One region of the Geodermatophilus sp. SYSU D00742 genome, then DNA from elsewhere that is predicted to be linked to it. Evidence: riboswitches for the same ligand, from Rfam matches in the RefSeq annotation. Region 1 holds a riboswitch; the other holds the start of a gene.

Region 1 (4,144 bases):
CGACGGGACGACCCGTAGGGGAACGCGTAGACCGTCGGCCACCTGCTGCTGCAGGGCGAGCGGGTAGAGCCGGTCGGAGTCGATCCCGGCGACGACCGCCCGCGCCGTCACCCGGGACAGCGCCGCGTCCACCCCACCGCGGCCGCGGCCGACGTCCCACCAGTTCATGCTCTCGGTGAGGGCCACGTAGCTGCCGGCGTCGAACCGGCCGACCAGCTTGTCCGCGTGGTGGTCGAGGTAGGAGGCGACGGCGTAGCGGCCGTCGGCCTGGACGACGGTGCCGAAGCGCTCGCCGAGCTCCAGCGCGCTGCGGTAGGTCAGGTGCGCGATCCGCCGGGCGACGCCGAGGCCGGCGACCGGGCCCGGTCCGGGCAGGTAGTCGCCGCCGGCCCAGGCGGGGTCGGCGCGGACCGCGGCCTGCTGGGTCGTCTGGGTGCCGACCTGGTCGGCGGTCGCGGCCGCCCCGGAGGCCAGGAACAGCAGCGCCGCCACCCGCTCGGGGAAGGCGACCGCCCACTCCAGCACCCGCATGCCGCCCATCGAGCCGCCGAGCACCGCCGCCCACCGGCCGATGCCCAGCGCGTCGGCGAGCGCCGCCTCCACCCGGACCTGGTCGTGCACGGTGACCGCTGGGAAACGGGAGCCGTACGGAACGCCGTCCGGAGCTGCCGAGGACGGCCCCGTCGTCCCCTGGCAGCCGCCGAGGACGTTGGCGCACACGACGAACAGCCGGTCGGTGTCCAGCGGGGCGCCGGGGCCGACCAGCCCCTCCCACCAGCCCGGCGTGGGGTGCCCCGGCCCGGCCGGCCCGGCGACGTGGCTGTCGCCGGTGAGCGCGTGCTCTACGAGGACGGCGTTGCCGCCGTCCGGGGCGAGGACGCCCCAGGTCTCGTAGGCGACCCGGACGGCGGGCAGCGAGCCGCCGCGCTCCAGGTCGAACGGCCCGGGCAGGTCGAGGAAGCGGCGGTCGCCCGCCGGGTCGCCCTCGCGCCAACCGCCGGGCCGCGGCGGAGCCCAGGGGGCAGCGACCTGCCCGACCCGGACCCCGCCGCCCACCATCAGGATGCCCCTGTCACTCAGCCGACTTCGCGGCGCGGAAGCCCGCCTCGAGGTCGGCCAGGATGTCGTCGATGCCCTCCAGCCCGACGGCCAGCCGCACCAGGCCCGGGGTGACGCCGGTGGTCAGCTGCTCCTCGGCGGTCAGCTGGGAGTGCGTCGTCGACGCCGGGTGGATGACCAGGCTGCGGACGTCCCCGATGTTGGCCACGTGGCTGTGCAGCTCCAGGGCGTCGACGAACCGCTTGCCGGCCTCGACGCCGCCGTGCAGCTCGAAGGTGAGGACGGCGCCGGCGCCGCGGGGCGCGTACTTCTGCTGCGCCGCGTGCCACGGGGAGGACGCCAGGCCCGGGTAGTTGACCCGGTCGACCGCGTCGTGGGCCTCGAGGAACTCCGCGACCCGCTGGGCGTTGGCCACGTGCCGCTCCATGCGCAGCGACAGCGTCTCGATGCCCTGGACGACGAGGAAGGCGTTGAACGGCGAGATCGCCGGGCCGAGGTCGCGCAGCAGCTGCACGCGGGCCTTGAGCGCGTACGCCGGCGCACCGAGGTCGGCGTAGACCACACCGTGGTAGGTCGGGTCGGGCTCGGTGAAGCCGGGGAACTTGCCACCGGTCCAGCTGAAGTTGCCCGAGTCGACGATGAGGCCGGCGATCGCGGTGCCGTGCCCGCCGAGGTACTTCGTCGCCGAGTGCACGACGACGTCGGCGCCGAACTCGATCGGCCGGATGAGGTACGGCGTGGCGATCGTGTTGTCGACGATCAGCGGGACGCCGTTGCGGTGCGCCACCTCCGACACCGCGCTGATGTCGAGGACGTCGCCCTTGGGGTTGCCGATGCTCTCGGCGTAGAAGGCCTTGGTGTTCTCCTGCACCAGCGACTGCCAGTTCTGCGGGTCGTCGGGGTCCTCGACGAAGGAGACGCTGACGCCCAGCTTGGGCAGGGAGTGGTGCAGCAGGTTGTAGGTGCCGCCGTAGAGCGAGGCCGAGGCGACGACGTGGCTGCCCGCCTCGGCGATGTTGAGGATCGCGAGGGTCTCCGCCGCCTGGCCGCTGGACACGGCGAGCGCCGCGACGCCGCCCTCCAGCGAGGCCACGCGCTGCTCGAGCGCGTCCTGCGTCGGGTTCATGATCCGCGTGTAGATGTTGCCCATCTCGGCCAGCGCGAACAGGTCGGCGGCGTGCTGGGCGTCACGGAACTGGTAGCTCGTCGTGGCGTAGATCGGCAGCGCGCGGGCCCCGGTCGTGGGGTCGGGGCTGGTGCCGGCGTGGATCTGCCGGGTCTCGAAGCTCCAGCTCTGCGGGTCGGTCATGCGCCGGTCTCCTCTCGTCGGGAGACCCCGCGGCGCACGGGGACCTCCGTCCTTGCCGGGCGGCGGGCGCCGACCGGCCGGCTCTTCCCCTGGAGCACCTCGGACGGAGTCGAGGTTGCCGGGCAGCCAGCCAGGTGCTTCGCACTGCCTCTCGTGAGCCAGCCGCGATCTTAGGCAGCCGGCCGTCGCACGGGGAAGCCCGCCCCCGGGGGGACGCCCGTGGCGGTGCGGGAGGCTGCCCGGGTGCGTGCACTGGTGTTCGAGCAGTTCGGTGGCCCGTTGAGCGTGCGGGAGGTGCCCACGCCCGATCCCGCGCCCGGCGGCGTCGTCGTCCGGGTCGGCGCGAGCGGCATCTGCCGCAGCGACTGGCACGCCTGGCAGGGTCACGACCCGGACGTCGTCCTGCCGCACGTGCCCGGCCACGAGCTGGCCGGCACGGTGGCCGCCGTCGGAGCCGGCGTGCGCCGGTGGCGGGCCGGCGACCGGGTGACCGTCCCCTTCGTCAACGCCTGCGGCCGGTGCGCGCAGTGCGCCGCCGGGGACCACCAGGTCTGCCCGCACCAGACGCAGCCCGGCTTCACCCACTGGGGCTCACTCGCGGAGTTCGTCGCCCTCGACGCCGCCGACGTCAACCTCGTCGCCCTGCCCGACGGCCTCGACGAGGGGACCGCGGCGGCGCTGGGCTGCCGGTACGCCACGGCCTTCCGGGCGGTCGTCCAGGTGGGCGGCGTCCGGGCCGGCGAGTGGGTCGCCGTGCACGGTTGCGGCGGTGTCGGGCTCTCGGCGGTGCAGGTGGCCGTGGCGGCGGGTGCGCGGGTGGTCGCGGTCGACGTCTCCCCGGCGGCGCTGGACCTCGCCGGCGACCTCGGCGCCGAGTACGTCGTCGAGGGGGGCGCGGACGTGCCGGCGGCCGTGGTGGAGCTGACCGCAGGAGGGGCGCACGTCTCGCTGGACGCGCTCGGGGCGGCGGTCACCTGCGAGGACTCCGTGCGGTGCCTGCGCCCGCGCGGCCGGCACGTGCAGGTCGGGCTGCTGCCGCCGGCGCAGGGCCGGCCGTCGGTGCCGATGGAGCTGGTCATCGCGCGCGAACTGCAGGTGCTGGGCAGCCACGGCATGGCCGCGCACGCCTACCCCGAGCTGATCGGCCTCATCGCGGCCGGGCGGCTGGCCCCGCAGCGTCTGGTCACCCGCCACCTGCCCCTGGACGACGCCGCCGCGGCGCTGGCCGCGGTCGGCTCGGCGCCCGGCATCGCCGTCGTCACCTCCTGGTGAGGGCGGGGACGGCCGCCGCCCCCGGGTGCCGGTTCCTCAGAGGACCTTGGAGAGGAACGCCTGGGTGCGGGGGTGCTGGGCGTCGGTGAGCACGTCGCGGGGGTTGCCGGACTCCACCACGACGCCGTCGTCCATGAACACCAGGGAGTCGCCCACCTCGCGGGCGAAGCCGATCTCGTGGGTGACGACGACCATCGTCATGCCGGAGTCGGCCAGCCCCCGCATCACGTCCAGGACCTCCCCGACCAGCTCGGGGTCGAGGGCGGAGGTCGGCTCGTCGAAGAGCATGAGGCTGGGCTCCATCGCCAGGGCCCGGGCGATCGCGACGCGTTGCTGCTGGCCGCCGGAGAGCTGGTTCGGGTAGTTGTCCACCCGGTCCCCGAGCCCCACCCGCTCCAGCAGCTCCACCGCCCGGGCCCGGGCCTCCTCCTTGCGGACGCCCTTCACCTGCACCGGCGCCTCCATGACGTTCTGCAGCGCGGTCATGTGGGGGAACAGGTTGAA
Region 2 (4,144 bases), on a different contig from region 1:
GATCGCGAAGTCCCCGAGCCCGCCGCCGCCGACGGCCCCGGCCATCGCCGAGTAGCTGACCAGGGCCACCACGGTCACGGTGGTCCCGGCGATCAGCGAGGGTCGCGCCTCGGGCAGCAGCACGGTCGAGACGACGTCCCGGCGGCGGGCGCCCATGGCCATCGCGGCCTCGACCTTCCCGGGGGCGACCTCCCGGAGGCTGGTCTCCACCAGGCGGGCGAGGAAGGGGACGGCGCCGATGGTCAGCGGCACGATGGCCGCGGTCGAGCCGATGGTCGTCCCGACGATGCCGCGGGTCACCGGGGCGACCAGCACCAGCAGGATGATGAACGGCAGCGCGCGCCCCAGGTTGACCACCAGTCCGAGGGCACGGTTGAGCAGCGGCCGCGGGGCGAGCCCGCCGGGTGCGGTGACCGTGAGCAGCACCCCCAGCGGAACGCCGAGCAGCACGGTGACCACCGCCGCGACGCCCACCATGTAGAGGGTCTCCCAGGTGGCCTCGACCAGCTGCGGGTAGACGCGGCTCCAGTCGCTCATCGGGCTCCCTCCGCGGCCGGAGCCGGCTCGGTTCCCGCCGGCACACGCTCGACGAGGACGCCGTCGTCGCGCAGCCCGCGGACCGCGCCCTCCAGCCGGTCCAGGTCCCCGGTGACGCGCAGCAGCAGCCGGCCGTAGCGCCCGCCGGCGACCGTCTCCACCGAGCCGCCGGCGATCTCCACGGCCAGCCCCAGGGCGCCGACCAGCGTCTGCAGGACGACGGTCTCGGGGGTGCGGTCGGTGACCGTCACCCGGAGCAGCGCTCCGCCGTGGCCGGCGCCGGCGTCGGCGACCGGGGCCGGCAGCAGGGCGTCGGCCAGCGGCGAGTGCTCCCGGGTCAGGACCTCCGACAGCCGGCCGCCGTCGACGACGCGGCCGCGGTCGAGCAGCACCGCGCTGTCGCACACCGCCTTGACCACCGACATCTCGTGCGTGATGAGCAGGACGGTGAGACCCAGCTCCGCCCGCACCCGGCGCAGGAGCTCGAGCACGCTGGTCGTGCTGGCCTGGTCCAGGGCGGAGGTGGCCTCGTCGCAGAGCAGCACCGTGGGGCGGGCGGCCAGCGCGCGGGCGATGGCCACCCGCTGCTTCTGCCCGCCGGACAGCTGCCCGGGGTGGGCCCCGGCGCGCTCCCCCAGCCCGACGAGGTCGAGCAGCTCGAGGGCCCGGCGGCGGCGCTCGGCCCGGCCGACCCCGGCGAGCTCGAGCGGGTGCTCGACGTTGCCCGCGGCCGTCCGCGAGTCCAGCAGCTCGAAGTGCTGGAACACCATCCCGATGGACCGGCGGGCCGCGCGGACCTGGTCGTCGGGCAGCTCGGTGAGCACCCGCCCGTCCACGGTCACCGACCCCGACGTCGGCCGCTCCAGCAGGTTGACCAGACGTACCAGCGTGCTCTTGCCCGACCCGCTGGGACCTACCACCCCGGCGAACTCCCCGGCCGCCACCCGCAGGGTGACCCCGTCGACGGCGACCACCTCCCCGGCGCGTCTCCGGGCAGGGAAGACCTTGCGGACGTCGTGCAGTTCGATCACGGAGTGCTGTCCTCGTGTGAGCAGGCGGGGGCGGGTCCGGGCGGTGGGGCGGTGGGGCGGCGCAGGAGCGCGACGCGGCCACGGGCGCGGCGCAGCGCGGTCGGTGAGCCGACCCCGGCAGGTGTGTGCCCACGATCGGGCGTCACCAGACGGCACCGGCGACGCGGATCGCGGCCACGGGCCCCGGCGGCCGCTCCTGTCCGGGGTGGAGGGGAGCTACCCGGACGCGCCGGGCGAGTGCAGCGACGGACACAGGGCCGTGGCCGTCCGGCACAGGTCGACGTGCCGGCGAGCCCACGTGCGGCCTGCGTCAGTCATCGCGTCCTCCATCGGTCCTGGCAGTAGCACCCTCGTCCGCCGAGGCGGGGGGTTGCTGCGACGTCACCGAGCCAGGTCTCTCAGCCGCTCCGGATGGTGTTGCCGGCCGAGTCTACGCAGCGGGCAGGGCGGGTGACCGCGCGAAGCCTGCGGCCCCCGGCGCGGGCTCCGCCGGCCGTTCCGGTCAGGTGGAGGGGAAGGACCGGTCGCCGAAGAGGACCCGGCGGGCCGCGGCCCGCCCGAGGGGCGTGCGCAGCAGCGGGAACAGCGCCGTCGCGACGGCGGGCGTGCGCACCTGGGCCAGCCCCCGGCGCAGCAGCAGCCTCCCCCGGAAGGCGGCCCGGAGGGCGGCACCGTCGTAGGTGGCCAGCGGGTCCGGCCGCCCGGCGCGCAGGGCGTCGTCGAGGACCTCGGCGGCACGCTCCGACAGGCGCAGGCAGGGGTCGAGGCCACCGGCGGTGAGCGGGGAGACCGCCCCGGCCGCGTCACCCACGAGCAACCCGTCCGCGCAGCCGATCCGCCGCAGCAGGCCACCGACGGGGATCGGGCCACCGCGCCGCTCGACCACGTCGGGCCGGAGGACGCCGGACAGCCCGGGCGCCGAGGCGCCGAACCGCTCCAGGGCCCGGCGCATGCCGTCCGGGAAACGGTCGGCGTAGCCGGCCACGCCGACGTGGGCGTGCCGTCCGTCGTTGACCACCCACGCCAGGTAGCCGGGCGCGAGCGAGGGGTCGAGGACGCAGTGGAACGCCGGCGGCTGCCCGTCCCGGGGCACCGCGAACACCTCCTCGGCTCCGACCAGCAGGTGGCGGTTGCGGTCCAGGCCGAGGTCTCGGGCCACCCGGGAGCGGGCCCCGTCGGCGCCGACGACGAGCCGCGCCCGCACCCGCGCCGGTCCGTTGCGCCCGACCAGCAGGTACCGGCCGGCCCGCCCCCCGGCGTAGCGGGTCCCCAGCGCGATCCGCACGCCGGCGTCGGCCGCGGCCCTGGCGGTCGCCGCGTACAGCGGCGCCATGTCCCCCACCCGGTACTCGTCGCGCGCACTGACCAGGGTCACCGGACGACGCAGCCCCGGGGGGTAGAGCACCACCCGCCGGATCGGGGGTCCCAGGTGCTCCGGGGGCAGCGGGAAGTCGTCGAGCGTCTTCCGGACGAAGATCCCCGTGGTGCGGATGGCGCCGGTGAGCGTGGGCCGCCGCTCGGCCAGCAGCACGTCGTGGCCGCGCTGCGCGAGGAGGGTGGCGGTGTGCAGCCCCGCCAGCCCGGCGCCCACGACCAGGACGTCGACCGTCCCCGTGCCGGTCACGTCGCGACCCCCGCGAGCACATCGTCCAGTCGGCAGCCGGCTCGCCCGCGGGAACTCGTCACATATCGAGTCTCGCGGGCTATCTATCGAGGATCAATAGAGCAGAGGTGTCGAACCACTGCTCACCGCGTCGTCAGGTCCTGCCGTGCCCGGGCCGGGCGCCCCGCACGCGCAGGCCGCGGGGCGGGCGGCAGGCGTGCGGGGTGACCTCCGGGGCGGTTCTCCGGCTCACCGGCCGGTCGGCCCGGACCCGCGGTCGACGACCTCGTCGGCGACCGCGCGGCCGATCTGCCGGGCGTCGTCCATCGCGTCGCGGAAGTGGATGCCGAGCCAGATCCGTGCCTGGGTGACCTCGTCCAGCCAGGCCTCCTCGTCGTCGTAGGTCCGGGTGGTGTTCGTGACGTTGCTGCGGATCACCATGTCCACCCGGCCGCGGCCGAACAGCTCCTCGAGGCTCTCCGCGACGGCGGAGCTGACGCAGCCGTGGCCGCTGGGGCTCTCCGGGTACGGCGGCGCCGCCCGCAGCGAGGTCCACCCCGGGTCCGGTGTGGTGGCGGGGTTGCCGTCCCGGTCGGCCTGTGCGATCGCGGTGACCGGGCGCCAGAAGGGGATCTCGTACTTGACCCGCCAGCAGGTGATCAGCGCGTCGGCCCCGGCGCTGTTGGCGACGGCGAACATGCGCACCGTGTCCACGATGTCCATCCGCTGGCGGACCGCCCGCTCCCGCATGGCGTCCTGGTACTGCCGCACCGGGTTGTCGCTCCAGAACAGGGCGAGGTCGGTCTGCTCGGCGGAGCGGCTCGTGCTGGTCGCGGAGCCCATCGCGGCCACCTCGGCGAGGTCGGCGGCGTACTCCTCGCTCTCCAGCGGGTCGGGCCCGTCCGAGGCGAACTGCTGCGGCGAGTCGATGACGAGCGGCTCGGTGAAACCCAGCCACGGAGCCGTCATCTCC

Evidence for each region. Region 1 has a riboswitch for S-adenosylmethionine ahead of ACI78V_RS04020 (bifunctional o-acetylhomoserine/o-acetylserine sulfhydrylase). Riboswitches for the same ligand answer to the same signal wherever they lie in the genome.
Region 2: linked by a shared signal. The riboswitch ahead of ACI78V_RS14185 (putative leader peptide) and the one ahead of ACI78V_RS04020 (bifunctional o-acetylhomoserine/o-acetylserine sulfhydrylase) in region 1 are both predicted to bind S-adenosylmethionine.

Annotation. Positions count from the first base shown of each region.
Region 1 covers NZ_JBJGYJ010000004.1:50,839-54,982, forward strand. Annotated here, with positions in the region: gene metX (homoserine O-acetyltransferase MetX) at 1-1,059, opposite strand, end outside; gene ACI78V_RS04020 (bifunctional o-acetylhomoserine/o-acetylserine sulfhydrylase) at 1,073-2,368, opposite strand; SAM riboswitch class IV at 2,412-2,527, opposite strand; gene ACI78V_RS04025 (zinc-binding dehydrogenase) at 2,612-3,640, shown strand; gene ACI78V_RS04030 (amino acid ABC transporter ATP-binding protein) at 3,677-4,144, opposite strand, start outside.
Region 2 covers NZ_JBJGYJ010000019.1:12,247-16,390, forward strand. Annotated here, with positions in the region: gene ACI78V_RS14175 (methionine ABC transporter permease) at 1-537, opposite strand, end outside; gene ACI78V_RS14180 (methionine ABC transporter ATP-binding protein) at 534-1,568, opposite strand; gene ACI78V_RS14185 (putative leader peptide) at 1,785-1,898, opposite strand; SAM riboswitch class I at 1,892-1,986, opposite strand; gene ACI78V_RS14190 (NAD(P)/FAD-dependent oxidoreductase) at 2,071-3,192, opposite strand; gene ACI78V_RS14195 (vanadium-dependent haloperoxidase) at 3,421-4,144, opposite strand, start outside.